DNA from 4 places in the Solibacillus sp. FSL K6-1554 genome. Region 4 is predicted to be linked to each of the others. Evidence: riboswitches for the same ligand, from Rfam matches in the RefSeq annotation. Region 4 holds a riboswitch; each other region holds the start of a gene.
What was found. A riboswitch is a leader RNA that binds a small molecule or an ion and turns the genes downstream of it on or off. The one in region 4 is predicted to bind thiamine pyrophosphate.
Positions count from the first base shown of each region.

Region 1: another riboswitch for thiamine pyrophosphate. It lies ahead of thiT (energy-coupled thiamine transporter ThiT); the one in region 4 lies ahead of tenA (thiaminase II).
Region 2: another riboswitch for thiamine pyrophosphate. It lies ahead of thiC (phosphomethylpyrimidine synthase ThiC); the one in region 4 lies ahead of tenA (thiaminase II).
Region 3: another riboswitch for thiamine pyrophosphate. It lies ahead of thiW (energy coupling factor transporter S component ThiW); the one in region 4 lies ahead of tenA (thiaminase II).

Region 1 covers NZ_JBBOSS010000001.1:3,525,624-3,530,121, forward strand. The annotation lists gene map (type I methionyl aminopeptidase) at 150-902, opposite strand; gene thiT (energy-coupled thiamine transporter ThiT) at 1,093-1,659, opposite strand; TPP riboswitch at 1,790-1,898, opposite strand; gene MHB58_RS17630 (DUF4870 domain-containing protein) at 2,015-2,347, shown strand; gene MHB58_RS17635 (hypothetical protein) at 2,415-2,543, shown strand; gene MHB58_RS17640 (SMC family ATPase) at 2,599-4,498, opposite strand, start outside.
Region 2 covers NZ_JBBOSS010000001.1:3,204,763-3,209,260, forward strand. The annotation lists gene MHB58_RS15970 (YunC family protein) at 191-493, shown strand; gene MHB58_RS15975 (hypothetical protein) at 613-924, opposite strand; gene cobT (nicotinate-nucleotide--dimethylbenzimidazole phosphoribosyltransferase) at 1,488-2,546, opposite strand; cobalamin riboswitch at 2,639-2,816, opposite strand; TPP riboswitch at 3,150-3,264, shown strand; gene thiC (phosphomethylpyrimidine synthase ThiC) at 3,413-4,498, shown strand, end outside.
Region 3 covers NZ_JBBOSS010000001.1:3,146,130-3,150,627, reverse strand. The annotation lists gene MHB58_RS15720 (amino acid ABC transporter ATP-binding protein) at 1-203, shown strand, start outside; gene MHB58_RS15715 (S-ribosylhomocysteine lyase) at 220-690, shown strand; gene MHB58_RS15710 (SRPBCC family protein) at 812-1,309, shown strand; gene MHB58_RS15705 (VOC family protein) at 1,595-1,990, shown strand; gene thiW (energy coupling factor transporter S component ThiW) at 2,363-2,869, opposite strand; TPP riboswitch at 2,955-3,044, opposite strand; gene MHB58_RS15695 (cupin domain-containing protein) at 3,165-3,737, opposite strand; gene MHB58_RS15690 (nucleotidyltransferase) at 3,817-4,498, opposite strand, start outside.
Region 4 covers NZ_JBBOSS010000001.1:2,716,878-2,721,375, reverse strand. The annotation lists gene MHB58_RS13530 (NAD(P)H-dependent flavin oxidoreductase) at 1-959, shown strand, start outside; TPP riboswitch at 1,097-1,195, shown strand; TPP riboswitch at 1,262-1,360, shown strand; gene tenA (thiaminase II) at 1,437-2,129, shown strand; gene thiM (hydroxyethylthiazole kinase) at 2,107-2,850, shown strand; gene thiD (bifunctional hydroxymethylpyrimidine kinase/phosphomethylpyrimidine kinase) at 2,847-3,659, shown strand; gene thiE (thiamine phosphate synthase) at 3,643-4,260, shown strand; gene MHB58_RS13505 (bifunctional 2',3'-cyclic-nucleotide 2'-phosphodiesterase/3'-nucleotidase) at 4,386-4,498, shown strand, end outside.

The sequences.
Region 1 (4,498 bases), 810 kb from region 4:
ATTTATTATGTATATTTTACTCGAAAGTGTATGGAATTGGTAATTGTTGCGGTTATTTATTTGAATCATTTGATTATTTTATGTTGGCATCCTGTTTTAATAGAACAAAAAAACGCGGGCGCACTTATATATGCACCCACGGTTATAATTTAGTCTTCCAATGTTGTTAAAATAATTGGTTTATCTTTTGTTACAATAATCGAGTGTTCGATCTGGGCAACTAATGATTTATCCGGTGTAATAAATGTCCAGCCGTCACCTGATTCTACGATGTGCTCAGCCTTCGCCGAAATGAACGGCTCTACCGCCAACACCATGCCTTCTTTCATGATTGTCGTATCCCAAGCATCGTAATAGTTCAAGACATGGTTTGGTTCTTCGTGTAATGATTTACCTAAGCCGTGTCCTGTTAAGTTCATAATTACCGTCAACCCGTGATCACGTGCTTCACGCTCTACTGCTTTACCGATCTGATTTAATTTCGAACCTGCTTTAACCTTTGTCATCGCACGGTCAAATGCTGATTTTGCTACAGAGCAAAGTTTTTCTTTATCTTCATAACCTTCACCAACAACAAAAGAAATACCTGTATCTGCAAAGTATCCGTTTAAAGAGCCCGAAACATCAATGTTTACGATATCGCCGTCCTGAATAACCTTGTTCCCTGGAATGCCATGTGCAACTTCGTGATTTACTGAAATGCATGTATATCCCGGAAAATCGTATTCGTCTTTAGGACCAGAAACCGCGCCTGCTTCCGCAAACATACGGCCTGCAATTTCATCTAATTCTTTCGTTGTCACGCCAGGTACTGTCGCAGCTTTCATTGCCTCGCGAATTTCAGCACAAATGCGTCCAATTTTTTTAAACGCTTCTATTTCTTCTTGTGTAGTAACAATCATGTGTAACTTCCTTCCTCTTAAACAATGTCTACCCTTAACTATAGCATACTTAATATCGGTTGTAATTGTTCAAGGATTTTAAAATTATTTGGATTTATGATCAAATTAATACGACATTGTACAATAGAAATTAGAAAAAGCTTGCATCGGGAAAATAATCCCTTGCTGCAAGCTTTGAGTTTTCCATTCATTATGGTGTTTGTGCTTTTTGGAGTAAACGGGGTGCAGATGTGAATAATATAACTGCAATAACCGCTGTAATTATTGTTGCAGGTACCATATAAGTACTGTTATAAATTATTGAGTAGATCCACACATTATCATCGCCTGCGTACTCTTTAAAGAACACGACACCTGCAAGCAAGTGCGAAACAAATCTTAAAGCTCCGCCTATTAGAGCTCCTATTACGATATAAATTGCCATTTTTACTTTATTGAGTGATTGTGTTGCCTGTAATAATGGCTTTCTTACAATTGCCGCTAACCCTACTACTGTAAAGGCAAGACCGTAATCTAAAATCGCCTGAAGCCAGTGTACTATGTAAGCGCCGAACATCATTTGCATAACGCCGATCAGCAAGCCAGTTGCAAGTCCTGCTGTTAGCCCCCAACGAATGGCCATTAACATAATCGGTACCATAACAAAGCTGATTGACCCGCCCTGTGCCCACATTTTAAAAGATACTTGGTCCAATACAAGTCCGATGGCAGCAAATATCGCTATCTCCACCATCATCAATAATTTTTTTCTGTCCATAACAATTCCCCTTTCTTTTATCCGATGTAACAAAAGTGAAGAGGGATAGAATGGAACTTTTACTTCTTCTAGGTATTTAGAAAAAGCAAAAAACGATAATCAGGACAAAAGCCTGACTATCGTTTGAACAGTCGGATTCTATCCACATCCCTACGCAAGTGCTAACTTACAGGTTCAAAGAGTCAGTGCAATCCCGTGCACAATCTCAGCCGACTTTCTCGGCACCCCTTGTGGTACATCTAAATTTTTATTGTTTGAACATGCTCATTGTAACGAATATTTCTACAACTTTCAACAGCTATTATTTTGAAACGTACTAGAATTACATATAATAGATACGAAGGAGTGATAAATGATGGATCAATCGAAAGGTTTAAGTGCATTAAGCTATTTGAGCTTTTATTTTGCACCGTTTATTTTACCGGTAATTATATTTATCGTTACGAAAGATCAAGCCGTTAAAGGCCATTCTAAAAAAGCTTTTATTTCTCAACTTATTCCAATACTGTTAGGGATTTTGTACATGATTTACTTTTTCACTTCCGTTCTTTCCTGGAATAATACTTTGACAGTGAGCGTGCAGGATTTCTTTATTAGTTCACATTTTATCGGATTTATTCTTTTAGTCCTTATTACGTTTATTCTGGCGATTTGGAATCTAGTCCAAGCGATTAAAGTTTTACGTTAATGTTTATGATAGCTCCTTCTTTGGGTATATTTTTTATACGAAATGTATTCGTTAAGGAGTGTATATCATGAAATTAAATAAACTCATTAAAACCGCAATTAAATATGGACCGATCGTGTACCCGATCATTAAAAAAATGATGGATAAAAAATCTGCACCCCAACCAGCAACTACACGACGAACGCCAAAACGTTAACGCAGAAAAACACATTTCGCACTAAAACTCGTGTGAAATGTGTTTTTTGTTGTCTTTATTTAATAATAATTTCCGTTTTACTGTAGCCTTCTTTTAGCTTTTGGACTTGTAAAATGGCAGGCATTGCTGCTTTTAATTCGGCCACATGGGAGATGACGCCGATTAGGCGGCCTGTTTGCTGAAGATCGATCAAAATATCGATTGCCCGTCTTAACGCTTCCTCATCCAATGTACCGAAGCCTTCATCGATAAACATCGTATCGATATGCACACTTCCTTGAACACTTTGAATAACATCGGCCATTCCTAAAGCTAATGAAAGTGAGGCATTGAATTTTTCACCGCCGGACAATGTTTTTACATCCCGCGTTTGTCCTGTATGGCTGTCATATACATCGATACTGAGCCCGCTTTGTGCATTTCCTTCTTTACGACCTGTCGATTTCAGGAAGTATTGACCATTTGATAAGACACGTAATCGTTCATTTGCCGCATGGGTTACTTTTTCCAAATAACCAATTTGCACAAATCGCTCAAATGAAATTTTCGAATCGTTTTGTCCACGGATTAAATTATAAACATGCTCCACCTGTATCAGTTTCGCTTTATAGCTTTCGATCTGCTGTGCGAATTGGTCAAGTTTTTCGAGAGTTTCCTCACATTGCTCAACATAGGACTGGGTTAATGTAATTTTAGAATACTGTGCCTCGATTTGCTCATTCAGCTCATGAATCTGTTGCTCACTTGCCGTTAAATCAGCCCGTTCTTTTCCTTCGAGCAAAGGTTCTTCCTCGGAAATTTGAACAGATAATGTATGAACATTTTGCTTGTAAGCTTCAACTTCATCCTGAATTTGCTGCTGAACATTTAATGGCAGTAACGCATTCTTATATGTTTCCAAGTCAAAACTTTCTTGCTGCAATGCTGTATCAAACGCTTTTTGCGCTGAAAGAGTCTCCTGCTGTTTTTCTGTTACAAGGTTTTGTGCATGTAGATGGTTCACTTCACAAGATTTTTCATCTAATTGGATTTTTTGCATTGCCTCCAGTGCACTTTGAATTGCACTTTTTAAATGGCGGTGTTTTTGCTGCTGGCTGGCCAATTCTTGTGTTACTTCATCCAATGTAGAAAACTGAGGCAATAATGACTGCTCACTTTGCTCAAGCTTCCCTTTTTCTTGTGCATATTGTTTATCGATATCGACTACATATTGCTGCCCTTTTTCAATACGGCCTTGCAGCACTTCTTTACTTTCAATAAGCTGTGCCATCGTTTTCTTTTCAGTGATGAGCTGTGCCTGCTGCTGCTTTTGCTTTGTCAATTGCTCAGTCAGTTCGGCCAATTGCTGTTCATAATAATGTAGTTGTGAAAGATCAACGTTCAGTAACTCTAGAGCATTTCTTTTCTGTTCCAATGCTGCCTTTTCAACATCCAATTTCGAATTGACCTGATAAAAGCTTTGCATAGCACGGTCGCCTTCTTGACGAAGATGTTCCAGTGCATTTTCATCAATGGTAAACGCTTCGCTATTATGAATGGCTGGATGCTCCGTGCTCCCACATACAGGACATGCTTCCCCATGATGTAATGAAGCCGCTAGAAACGCTGCCTGATTGCTGCGTATTTGCTGCTCCATATTTTGCAGCTTCTGTTGCGCTCCATCGGCAATTTGTTTCTTATCAGCAAGCTGTTTCACTAAAGTTTCTATATTCTTTTGTATTGCAGCCACTTCTTTTGCCATTTCAATTTTTCGTGTTAATACAGCATGTGCTTCATACGTTTCATGGTACGTCACTGTCGCATCTTCCAGCTCATTTATAATAGCCTGCTGCTGTTGATGTTTTTCTTTTAAAGAAGCTGCTTCCTTTTGGAGCTTATCAAATAATTGCTTTGCGTTTTTCTGGTTTTCTGCAAGCTTTGCCACCTTTTCCCGCTGCGTATTAATCGATTGATAG
Region 2 (4,498 bases), 490 kb from region 4:
AGTAGAAGATTCAAGCTTGAAAGTTGAACAGTTCGGTCCGAAAGTAGAACTTAGTACCTTATTGTAGAAAGTAAATTGAGAAAAGCAGAACAAAGCAGTCGCTCTTTTGAAGTAACCTGCATAATTTCCCCAAAAACAAGTACCAATTTCTAATTGTTTCATATGATTTATATGAAAGGGGGAGAAGGTTATCGTCTATACGGAAACGATTGATCTTCAAGGTCATTTATTTACTGCGGTAACGGTTCAATTACCTAAAACAACATTGCTGACAATTTCGAATGAGCATGGCTACATTATGTGCGGTGCACTCGATGTTGGTCTGTTAAATGAAAAGTTGGCCGATCGCAAAATCATTGCGGGTCGTGCAGTAGGTGTTCGAACGATCGATGACTTACTTAAAGCGCCACTAGAATCCGTGACATACGAAGCAAGAGCGTGCGGTATTGAAGAAGGTATGATTGGCGAAGAAGCGTTATTAAAAATGATTTAGTTAAATTGGAAGTTCTCAGGTGATGAGCTCCACCCCAAAAATATTTCCATGCAAAAAACCGCTCTTTCAATTTCTTGAAAAAGCGGTCTATCTATTTTTATTGACGTTATTACGTACAATTAGATTGCTTTATTATAATAGGAAGCTTTTGATCCTTTACTTCTTTTCACGGCTAGAAGCTCTTCTAATTTTTGAATATATTCACGGTCTGCCGATATTCTTGTAAGGCTTGTTAATAAATATGGTCTTAATCCGGAATTGATTTTTTGGCAACGCGCAAGATTGATCAAATACTTGGCCATCTTAAATGACTTTAAGTGCGTATGTCCATTTTTAAATTCCTTCTTCGTATTGACGACCATAAATTCCTGCTTGCGCCCTTTATAAAAAGGAATAATAATAAACTCATCTTTTTTGAAAATTTGATTCATATTATCCTCATCCTTTTCTCGAATATATTCAAAAACGACCTTTCACATACGGAGAAATAGTGATCACCCCGTTTCTCTTAATGCCCCTCCCGCCTCTCCTTTTTATTGGTCTTACTTCTCCTTACCCTATTTACCGGTTACTTTATTCCAAGTTCCATCCAAAAAGCACTTTTTTAGCTATTATTAACATTTCAAATATGTTTTTACATTTGGTTAATATAGGATATTGCGGAGGGGATACAATTGACAGGACAATCGCTTTTATTTCACTGAATTTTCTGTAAAATTAAATCAAGTTCTATTCATTCCCCGAATGTTTTGGTCGCACATAACATTTTCAGCGGATTGGATAGGGCTTTTCTTTATGATTTCTTCACTTACTCAATAAACAACATAGTTCCGCTTATTTGGTATTTTACTGGTAAAACAAATGGAATAGACTGAAAAACGCCATTTATTTCTATGGAATATCGAATTCATAAAAAAAGGCTACATTAAAAGTTACTATTACTTTTAATGTAGCCTTTTTACGACATTTTATTTTATTAATTTAATTTCTTTTTCTACTTGGCTACTAAAAGCGCGGCCGCTTCCTCCAATGTCACCATATTTGTAATCATGGAACATGCTGCATCTAGAATCGGGAACGCTAGTGCAGCACCTGATCCTTCTCCAAGTCTCATATTCATATGCAGCATTGGCTCTAATTCTAGAAGCTCAGCTGCAATTTTTGCACCCGGCTCTTCCGATAAATGTGACGGAATCAAATATGCTTTCACATTCGGATTTAACTTAGAGGCGATTAATGCGGAAACCGTTGAAATATACCCGTCAACAACGACCGGTACACGATTCGCTGCAGCTGCAAGGAAGATTCCGGCCATCCCGCAAATTTCCAGTCCGCCTACTTTTGCTACAACATCAATCGGATCTTCGGCGTTCGGCTCGTTCAAGGCAATCGCTTTTCGAATGACTTCGGCTTTATATTCGATGCCGCCAGCTCCGACACCGGCTCCAAAGCCCGTTACTGCCAGCGGATCACAGCCGTGAAGCACTGAAAGCACTGCAGCACTCGGTGTCGTATTCCCGATACCCATTTCCCCGGTACCAATTAGATTGATACCGTTTTGGATCGCTTCTGTTGCGACTTCAATTCCTACTTCAATCGCTTGAATCGCTTCTTCTCGGGTCATTGCTGGACCTTTCGCCATATTGTCTGTCCCGTATTTGACCTTTTTAATGATTACCCCAGCATCTTGAGGTAAATCTTCTTTTACACCGATATCTACCGGAATGACTTGTGCATTCGAAATTTTCGCAATCGTACACATCCCTGTCGTCCCTTTCGGAAATGATAATGTTTGGAAAACCGTTGTACTTTGCGGATTTGGCGTTACGCCCTCCTCATACACCCCGTGATCCGCAGCCATGACGATCACCGCTTTATTATCGATTTTAGGCGCAAGGTCACCCGTAATTGTGGCGATTTGCAGAGCTAGTGATTCGAGCTTCCCTAGGCTTTGTGGTGGTTTGGCTAAAGAGTCTATGTACGTACGTGCTTTTTCTTCCATTTGTCGGTCGATTCCTTGAATTTGATCAATTGTTTGCTGTAATAATTGCATATTTCGTTTCCCCTATCTAAATGTATTTTTGACAATAAAAAAGCCTGTAGTTTATTCGATAACAAATAAACTACAGACATATCCAGTGTCTATAACAGTAAGCGTATTAGGCAGGTCTCCTGGCTCAGATTCACAATTTCATAGCCCCTTCCCAGATGTAAATCCAGTGGGTTTTGCTATGAAACTCCTCTATACAGTGTTGGGATTACGCTAAAGCTTTTCACTTTATTCCCTATTCTCCCTTAAAGGGCACCTAATGCTTGATGAATTTATCATTACTTTACGACGAACGACTTTTTTCGTCAAGGGTGGGTTTTAAATAAGCAGGAATTAATAAGTTCTCTGATTCAGAATCATTGAGCGATGAATCCACCGTATACAACGAATTCTGACCCCGTTTTAAAATGTTGACTCATCTGAAATAATAATACGTTCGGGTTTTGTTTCTTTAGTCTTTTAACGTAGGGACATGCAGATGATTGTAATTTGCAAGCGAAATGAGTACGATATCAATGTTTGGTAATTCATCTAACTGCAAATAATTTTTTTAAATTTTCACTTTTATCTCAATGAAGTTTCATGTATACTAAAATCAAATTGAATAGAAATAACTAGGGGTGTCCAATAAGTTGGGCTGAGAAAGAAACACGTTGAAGTTTCTTAACTCTTGGGACCTGATCTGGATCATACCAGCGTGGGGAAGTTAGCATCGTATTATAGTAATACTACTTCTGTATACATATTAGCCGGGTCCGACCATTTATTGGACACCGGCTTTTTTATGTACTTCATAGCTTTTTAGCTCACCACTGTTGTGTTCTATCTCTTGTCCTTATATTCAAAAAAAGGAGAGATTTATTATGTCAATGTCACCATCTTCATTAAACGAACAAAGTATTTCCATCATGTCTAATTTTTCAGGTAGCAAAAAAGTATATGTAACAGGCTCTAGACCTGACATTAAGGTTCCAATGCGTGAAATCGAGTTAAGCCCGACTACTGGTACGTTTGGAGAAGAGGATAATCCTCCAGTACGAGTGTATGACACGAGCGGACCTTATACAGACCCTGATTATTCTGTCGATATTACAAAAGGTCTCCCTGCCCTTCGCAGTACATGGATTCAAGAACGTGGCGATGTGGAGGAATATGATGGTCGTGAAATCAAGCCTGAGGATAATGGTTATAAAGATGAAAACGATCCTCGTGCTAATCATAACGTGTTTCCTGGTTTAAAGCGGAAACCGTTACGGGCCAAAAAAGGGAAAAATATTACACAACTTCATTATGCAAGAAAAGGCATTATCACGCCTGAAATGGAATTTATCGCAATAAGAGAAAATATGAAACCTGAATTCGTACGGGATGAAATTGCAAAGGGTCGCGCGATTATTCCTTCTAATATCAACCATCCAGAATCAGAGCCTATGATAATAGGTCGTAACTTTCATGTAAAAATTAATGCGAATATTGGCAATTCTGCTGTTTCATCTTCCATCGAAGAAGAGGTTGAAAAAATGACATGGGCAACACGTTGGGGTGCTGATAATATTATGGACCTATCAACAGGTAAAAACATTCACACAACACGGGAATGGATTATTCGAAATTCGGCTGTTCCTGTCGGTACCGTACCTATTTATCAAGCACTAGAAAAAGTAAATGGTGTTGCTGAAGACCTAACATGGGAAGTTTACCGTGATACATTGATTGAACAAGCAGAACAAGGGGTGGATTACTTCACCATTCATGCTGGTGTTCTTTTACGATATGTTCCGTTAACAGCAAAACGTTTAACAGGTATTGTATCCCGAGGTGGATCTATTATGGCACAATGGTGTCTTCACCACCATAAAGAAAATTTTTTATATACTCACTTTGAAGAAATCTGTGAAATCATGAAAACTTATGATGTTTCATTCTCATTAGGAGATGGCTTACGTCCTGGTTCC
Region 3 (4,498 bases), 430 kb from region 4:
TGAAGGTGCTGAAGGATTTGGCGGAGGAAGGCAAGTCGATGATTATCGTGACGCATAACCTGAATTTCGCACGCGAAGTGGCAGACCGGATTCTATTTCTGGAAAACGGTGAAATCGGCTATGACGGCGTAACCGAAAACTTCTTTACAGCAAACAATAATGAACGGATTCAACAATTTATAAAATCGATGCAGTTTATCTAATATAGGGGGATTTAACATGACAACAGAGAAAACAAATGTAGAGAGCTTTGATTTAGACCATACGAAAGTAGTAGCACCATACGTACGACTTGCCGGTACGAAAACAGGAGCAAAAGGCGACGTCGTAACAAAGTACGATATCCGATTCAAACAGCCGAACAAAGCGCATATGGAAATGCCGTCACTACACTCATTAGAGCATTTAATGGCTGACCGTATCCGTAATCATAGTGAAGACGTCGTAGATTTATCGCCAATGGGCTGTCAAACAGGCTTTTACTTGGCATTACTGAACTACAATGACTATGACGGCGTATTAACGATTATTGAAAATACGCTGAAGGATGTATTGAAGGCGGAGTCGGTACCCGCATGTAATGAAGTACAATGCGGCTGGGCAGCAAGTCACAGCTTAGAAGGCGCAAAAGCATTGGCTGAGGAATTTTTAACAGGCCGCGATGAGTGGCATATTGTTTTTGGGGAATAATTGATGAAGCAAGTCTTCTGTGAGAATAATCTCACAGGAGACTTTTTTATTGGAGCAATTGTTTTAAAAGTTCCTGTGAATAGGTTATTAATAAACTATAGTAACTAAAAGGAGAATTTGAATGTACAATACCTCAACGACTACATTAACAATGAAAAGAGAATTTAATGTGAAGCCTGAAAAAGTGTTTGACGCGTGGTTGAATCCTGTAATGATGAAAAAGTGGTTCTTTACATTGGAAGGGACGAACAAGCTTGCACAAAATGACCCAAAAGTAGGGGGCAGTTGGGAAATTGTAGACCACCGGCAAGGAGTGGACTACCGGGCGATCGGGGAATACGTTGAAATCAATTCGCCTGAAAAAATCGTGTTCACTTTTAAAATGCCGCAATTCAGCGAATTGGAAGATACAATTACAGTGGAGCTGAAAGCGTTGGGACAAGGCAGTGAAATGACGTACACCCAACTGATCCATGTTGAAAATAAAGAGCAATGGACAGATGCAGACATCGTAAAAGCTCTAGATGAAATGCGAGATTGCACAGAACATGGCTGGAACTTAATGTTCATGGGTCTGAAGGAATTAGTTGAGACCGGAAAAGTGAGCTATCAAGGTTAGGGCGTATAATGAAACACCGGGTGGGGGTCATGACCATCCGGTGATTGAATGTTCGGGGAAGATTTTCTAATAAAATGTTGAATTGTTCTACTAGATCTTTATACGGTACCTGAAGAAGTAGCCGCATCTTCGGAACAACAGCTCATCGCGAAATTTAAATATTAAACCAAAGGCATCGTCTAGTTAGGAGATGCCTCTAACTTATAGGGAGAAAAGTTCGCGAAAAAGGGTAAAATAGGCTAAATTGAAGTGGTGCAAATTTGAATTAAGAAGGGGAAGAGTCCGATGAAAAGCGCAAAACCATTTTTAATGTTTCAAGGCGGCGTTGCAGAAGAAGCGATGAACTTCTATACATCACTTATCGATGATGCGGAAATTACAAGCATTGTTTACTACGGGGCAAATGAAGGCGGAGACGAAGGAAAAGTCATGCAAGCCACTTTTTCGATAAAAGGTCAGGAATTTATGTGCATTGACAGTAATATAAAGCATGAATTTGACTTCACACCGTCATTCTCTATTTTTATTACGTGTGATACGGAAGAAGAAACCGACCATCTTTATGAAAAATTGCTAGAAGGCGGGCATCCGCTAATGCCAATCGATAATTACGGTTTCAGTAAGAAGTTCGGCTGGGTAAATGACCGTTACGGAGTATCTTGGCAGATTAATTTACCTTAATAAAATGTGCCGGGTGTCTGAATGGATACCCGGCGTTTCATTTTCTAATAAAGGTCTGAGTTGTTCTAATATATTTTAAAATCTTCTAATAAAAGTGAGATTTTAAAATATAATTGTACATTGTGCTAATAAGTCTTTAATATGTTCAAATATCGTCCACAGAAGTTCTAATAACCCCCTGCAATCTTCTAATATCTATCATAAATCTTCTAATAAAAAACGGCAGGCTACCGCAAAAAGGTCGCGTATCATAAAAAGAATAAGCCCGTTTTACCAAAATCCCAAACTGTTCTAATATCATTCGCAGAAGTTCTAATATCCCGCCAAGAAGTTCTAATATCGACACAAAAATTTCTAATAAAAACCCTCCATTCACCCGGCATTCTGATAAAGCATCCCGCCAAACGCCCGGTTTCTCACCATAATCTTCAGCAAGCCATAGCCTAAAAGCGCCCCCGCAAAAGAACTCATCATAAATGCCGGGACAAAACCGAACAGCGCCGCTTCCTGACCTAAAAATAAAATGGCGATCGGGTAAGTAGCCATCGCACCGAGCAACCCGGTCCCGATTACTTCACCTACTGCCGCAAACGCTAACTTCTTCGTTTTAGCAAACAGAAATGCAGCCAAAAAGGCACCAATCATACTCCCCGGATAAGCAAAAATACTGCCTGTCCCCATTAAGTTTCTCAATGTCGATGTAAGGAATGCCTGTAATACCGCATACCATGGACCGAGCAACACCGCCGATACGACATTGGCAAAATGCTGAATCGGAAATATTTTGGCAAAACCTAAAGGGATGTACACAAAACTGCTGAGAATCGTTGTAAGTGCAGCGATAATCGCTGAATACGTAAGCTTCCTCGTTTTATTCATCTCTTCCATCCTTTACAATAAATTTTTGCAACAAAAAAACCACTTTCAACTAAAGAAAGTGGTATCGCAGCCTAAAACAAATAAAAAGGGATCGACACTACTTTCCTACGCTAGTATTACCTAGATCAGGTGCAAAGGGTTCTTCTCAGCCAAACAGGCGCCCCTAGTAGTTTTCATATTCAATTATAAGCAGATTACCTGCTTCCAATATTAGGTTAATTTCACAGTTATCATAACACGGCCGTTTCATTATGCAAATGTATTTTTGAAATTTGATTCCTTTGACCGAGAAAAACTACTGCTCATACCCGCCGCCATAGTTGCCGGGCTGGACTTGCTGCCAAGGGTTTGGCGGACCGATGAACGTATTCGGTCTGACAGGAGCAATTGCCTGCTGCCATAAATTTTCGTTCATGCCATATGTGTGGGCCATAATATTTGCTGGTGTCAGCTTGAGGAGGTCGGAACCTAAAATGACTTCAGGTGTCGGTGCGTTGAAAATGGCGAGCAGATGCGTGTTGTTTTGCGTGGCGACTTCGTAATGCCACCACCCTTGAGGAACGTTCGCCACCTGGCCGGGGGTAATCGGAAAATGCATCAGCTGTTTCGTAAACGGATTCAAAATCGAAACAACCGCACTCCCCGCAATACAATAAACAAGTTCCGCCGCATTTTGGTGGTAGTGCGGTTCAATGACATTATTGGCACTCAAATAAATATCAAGCAGCGATATATTATCCAGTGTATTTAACTGGTTGACGCCCATTACATTAATAAAATTTTGCTGGTCTTTAACGAACAACGGGTTTTTATTAAGGTCGAATGTAAACTGGGGTTGCACTGATGTATAATCTTGATTCGGATTCAATAGTTCACCTCTTTTTTATTGTAGTTAAAATATGCAATAATTTACCAGTGCGTGCCTATTGTCGTTAGTAGCCATCCATCTAAAAATACACATACAACGCATTGATTAATGTGAAAATTAAAATAAACAGGGTAGCACCACATACAATAATTTCTGTAAAGTGGACGAACATGACTCTTTCATAACTTAACTCAGCTTTACGAAAACCAAAGAAATCCCCATGACTGATAATATAAATAAACGTACTCACGACCATTAAGGAAGACATTAAAAATGAAATTGTTGGCAAAGAAGTAACGTAGCGCGAGTTGCCTCCTGTTTCCATATAGAGCGGAATATCCAATCCCTTGCTTAACACAAAACTGACAATGACCATGATGTAGATAATAAACGAAATATTAAACGGGTGTTTGCGGTAATCGATCAGATCAAGCAACTTTTTTGTCTTCCCCTTAAACTCCCAATCCTTATTGTCTTCTACTCTGTCACCTTTCAGCATGTAAATAATACCGGCTAATACAAGCCCCGAAAATAAATACCATTCCAACATCGTAAAAAACAGCGTCCAGCTATAAAACGGTGCGATCACAAGCGGGAGAACAACAAGTCCACTCAACCATTTATTAAATGGCTGATTGGCAATTAGCCATTCGTTCAAAGCATGCCGTTTATCTTTTGTATGTCCTTCTTCCGGTTCCTGGTAACTGAAGAATTGATTCATTACAAAAGCGCATCCTACCAGTACCAACCCGATTCCGAAA
Region 4 (4,498 bases):
TACAAAACTTACGTATCCCAGTAATCGGGGCACCATTGTTTATTATTAGCAATCCGCAATTGGTCATTGAACAATGTAAGGCAGGAATAGTTGGGTCAATGCCTGCGTTAAATGCAAGACCGGCAAGCCAGTTGGATGAATGGTTAGCTGAAATTACAGAGGAGTTGGCCAGCTATAATGCCAAAAATCCGGATCAGCCGGCTGCGCCATTTGCCATTAATCAGATTGTTCATAAAACAAATGAACGTCTGGAACAGGATATGGAGCTTTGTGTGAAATATAAAGTTCCGATTATTATTACTTCACTTGGTGCACGTGAAGAAGTATTTGAGGCAGCACATAGTTATGGAGGCATCGTTTTCCATGATGTCATTAACAATCATTTTGCAAAAAAAGCGATTCAAAAAGGTGCAGACGGCATCATTGCTGTAGCAACAGGTGCAGGTGGCCATGCAGGTCAGCAAAGCCCATTTGCGCTCGTACAGGAAATCCGTGAATGGTTTGACGGTCCATTAGCTTTATCAGGATCAATCGCACGAGGACATTCGGTATTGGCTGCACAGGCGATGGGGGCTGATTTTGGCTATATCGGTTCACCATTCATCGCGACCGAAGAAGCGTTTGCTCGTCAAGAATATAAACAGATGATTGTTGATAGTACTGCAGAAGATATTGTATACAGCAATTTATTTACAGGAATCCACGGGAATTATTTGAAAGGTTCTATCATGAACGCGGGGATGGACCCGAGTAATTTAAAAGAAAGTGATCCTTCAGCAATGAACTTTAACGATAATACCGCAAAAGCCTGGAAAGATATTTGGGGCAGCGGGCAAGGAATTGGCGCGATTAAAGAGATTACTTCCACAAAACAATATGTCGATAAACTGGCCGAGGAATATGCTCAGGCTTATCAGGAACTGACTGGTAAAAGATCTGCAGTAACCCATCTACAATAGATGTCAGCGCATCATTAGTAACAAAATTTTTACTAACGATGCGCTATTTTGTGAATTTGTTATTGAACTATTAATTTCGTAATTTTGTGAATTCACTTGCCCGGGTCGAATTAATTTGTTACACTCTGGGTAATTAAATGCATTTGCGGGGGGACACAGCAGTGTTGAGAAGGTTAAAACCTGACCCTTAGAACCTGACCGTTAATACGGACGTAGGGAGCAAAGTACAAGCTATACATATGTACTTACTTTGGCTCCGCGTATATTTTACGTGGAGTCTTTCTTTTGCAAATACACAAGCATTTGATTTGCGGGGGGACACAGCAGTGTTGAGAAGGTTAAAACCTGACCCTTGGAACCTGGCCGTTAATACGGACGTAGGGAGCAATGAAAAGTGTATCTACACTTTTTGGGGACGTCTCTCTATATGTTGAGACGTCTTTTTTGTGCTTCCGCCAACAAAAAGGAGGAGTAACAATGGGATTTTGTGAAAAGGTAAGAAAAGAAACGGATTTTTATTGGGAGGCTAGCTTTTATCATCCTTTTGTACAAGGGATTGCAGATGGGAGTCTACCGCTTGAGAAGTTTAAGTTTTATATGCTGCAGGATGCGTATTATTTAAAACATTATACGAAAGTATTAGCTCTTGCAGCTGCAAAAGCGACAACGGATGATGATGTTCAATATTTTCTGCAAACAGCAAAGTTTATCCATGATGCCGAGCTTGAGTTACACCGTACAACGTTTAAAGAATTAGGTGTGACTGTGGATGATTTAGAACAATTCGAACCAGCACCAGCAGCCTATAACTATGTGAGCCATATGTACAATGCAGTGCATAACGGAGATGTAGCAGAAGCATTTGCGGCAATCCTGCCATGCCCATGGCTGTATCAGGAAATTGGGCAAAGATTAAAAGATGCATGCCCCAATATACCTCTTTATGAACAGTGGATTGCATTATATGCTTCCGAGGAGATGCTTCAAAATATTGAAGTACAAAAATCGATGCTAGATCGATATGCGAAAGAACAACCTGCAAAGCTTAAAGTATTACAGGAGCATTTTAAGAAAAGCTGTTATTACGAATGGATGTTTTGGGAAATGCCTTGGACGAAGCAAAGCTGGGAACAAGGAGTGTATGTAAATGAGTCTGCAAGCAATTTATAATAAACAACCATTAGTTCATTGTATTACCAACTATGTTGTCGCAAACTTTACAGCGAATGGCTTGCTGGCGGTAGGAGCTTCACCAGTAATGGCGGATGCAATAGAAGAAGTGGGGGAAATGGCTGCCCAGGCGAATGCTTTACTTTTAAATATGGGCACTTTGAATGAACGGACAATAGAGTCGATGAAGAAAGCAGGACTTAGCGCAAACATGCATAATACTCCCGTTGTCCTTGATCCAGTAGGTGTAGGGGCAACGAAGTTTCGAGCGGAGACAGCACAACAACTGCTCGATCGTTTAAAGATTAATGTAATCCGTTGCAATATTGGAGAAATGGCGGCTCTGGCGGGAGTAAATTGGGCGTCTAAAGGTGTGGATAGTGGCAAAGGAGATATCGATGTTGCAGTGACTGCCAAAAAGTTGGCTAATAACTATCAATGTATTGTGATCGTAACAGGAGAACAAGATGTTATTACTGATGGGAAAAGAGTGGAATTTGTAGCGGGTGGTCATGAAAAGGTGACAAAAATGACGGGGAGTGGCTGCTTGCTTAGTGCCTTATGTGCAGCGGTGCTTGCAAACAGTAAAGAACCGTTTGATGACTTAATGACGCTACTTAATGAATATAAACAGGCAAGTGCCAATTCTGTTGCAACTATAGGAAATTTCCACACAAATTTCTTGAATGAACTAGAAAATTTAGCGGGGGGACGAAAATGATTACATGTACGATAGCAGGATCGGATAGCGGTGGCGGTGCCGGGATTCAAGCCGATTTAAAAACGTTTCAGGAACTCCGTGTATTCGGTACATCAGTAATCACCGCATTAACCGCACAAAATACTGAAGGAGTGCATGGAATTTTTCCGACAACGGCTGATTTCGTTCAAGCTCAGCTAAAGGCAGTACTTCAAGATTTCGACGTAAAGGCAATTAAGACAGGGATGCTGTTTAGTGCTGAAATTATCGAAGCCATTGTGACTTTACTAAAAAATACGGATATTCCGCTTGTCGTTGATCCGGTCATGATTGCAAAAGGCGGTGCCAGTTTGCTAGAGCAGCAGGCAACAACAGCTCTTAAAGAAAAGTTATTGCCGCTCGCAACCGTTTGTACCCCGAATATACCGGAAGCGGAAATCCTGACAGGCTATAAAATACAAACGGAAAAGGATATCGCATCAGCGGCGCATGATTTATTAAGTCTGGGGCTGAAATGTGTTGTCATTAAGGGTGGTCACTTAAACAGTAAGCATGCGACAGATACGGTTTTCATTCGCGGGACGCAACCATTTAAAATGAAAACCGAGCGGGTGGATACGAAACATACTCACGGTACAGGATGTACATTTTCTGCAGCGATTACCGCGGAAATGGCAAAAGGCAGATCGATAGAGGCAGCCATAATAGAAGCAAAAAAATATGTGCAGCTTGCAATCCGTCATCCGCTTAATATTGGTCACGGGTTCGGTCCGACAAATCATTTCGCCTATCATGAACAGCGGGGGATGTGCGATGTCCATGTCTTTTGATTTGAATAAATATTTTGTGATGGGAACGGCCAATTGTAAACGCGAACCGTTGCTTGTTTTGGAAGAAGCGTTACAGGCAGGCATTACGATGTTCCAACTGAGAGAAAAAGGAAAAAATGCATTAAAAGGCGATGCGTATGCAGAGTTTGCCCGTCAATGCCAAAAGCTGTGCCAAACATATAAAGTGCCGTTTATTATTAATGATGATGTCGAGCTTGCATTAACATTAAATGCAGATGGTATTCATGTAGGGCAGGAAGACACCGGTATTAAACAATTTAGATCTTGCGCGAAAAATAAAATCATCGGTGTATCGGTTCATACGATGGAGCAACTCGAAATGGCCATTGCAAATGGGGCGGATTATGCGGGAATTGGTCCAATTTATGAAACTTATACAAAAGATGATGCGAGAGCACCAGTAGGGCTGACGTTACTGCAAGAAGCGAAATCTCAGTACCCCCAATTCCCGATTGTAGCAATTGGCGGAATCTCTGTAGAAAATAGTTTCATTGTTAGACAAACCGGAGTAAATGGAGTCGCCGTTATTTCTGCAATCAGTCATAGCGATAATATAAAAGAGGCTGTAAATTCACTGTAAGTTAAATTCTGTCATATAAGTACTATTTTGATTGGAATAACCTGTACCAAATTACTCTTTTCTACTATTCTGGCAATTTAGTATGATAGTTCTGTTATACACTACAGAATATGGGAGTGAAAGAAATGTTGAAAAAACTATCTGCATCAGCCTTAACGCTAACACTTTTAGCAAGTGGCATGTCAGCAGTTTCAGCGGCACCAGTCTCTACAAATGAAGATATGACACGTGGAGTGTT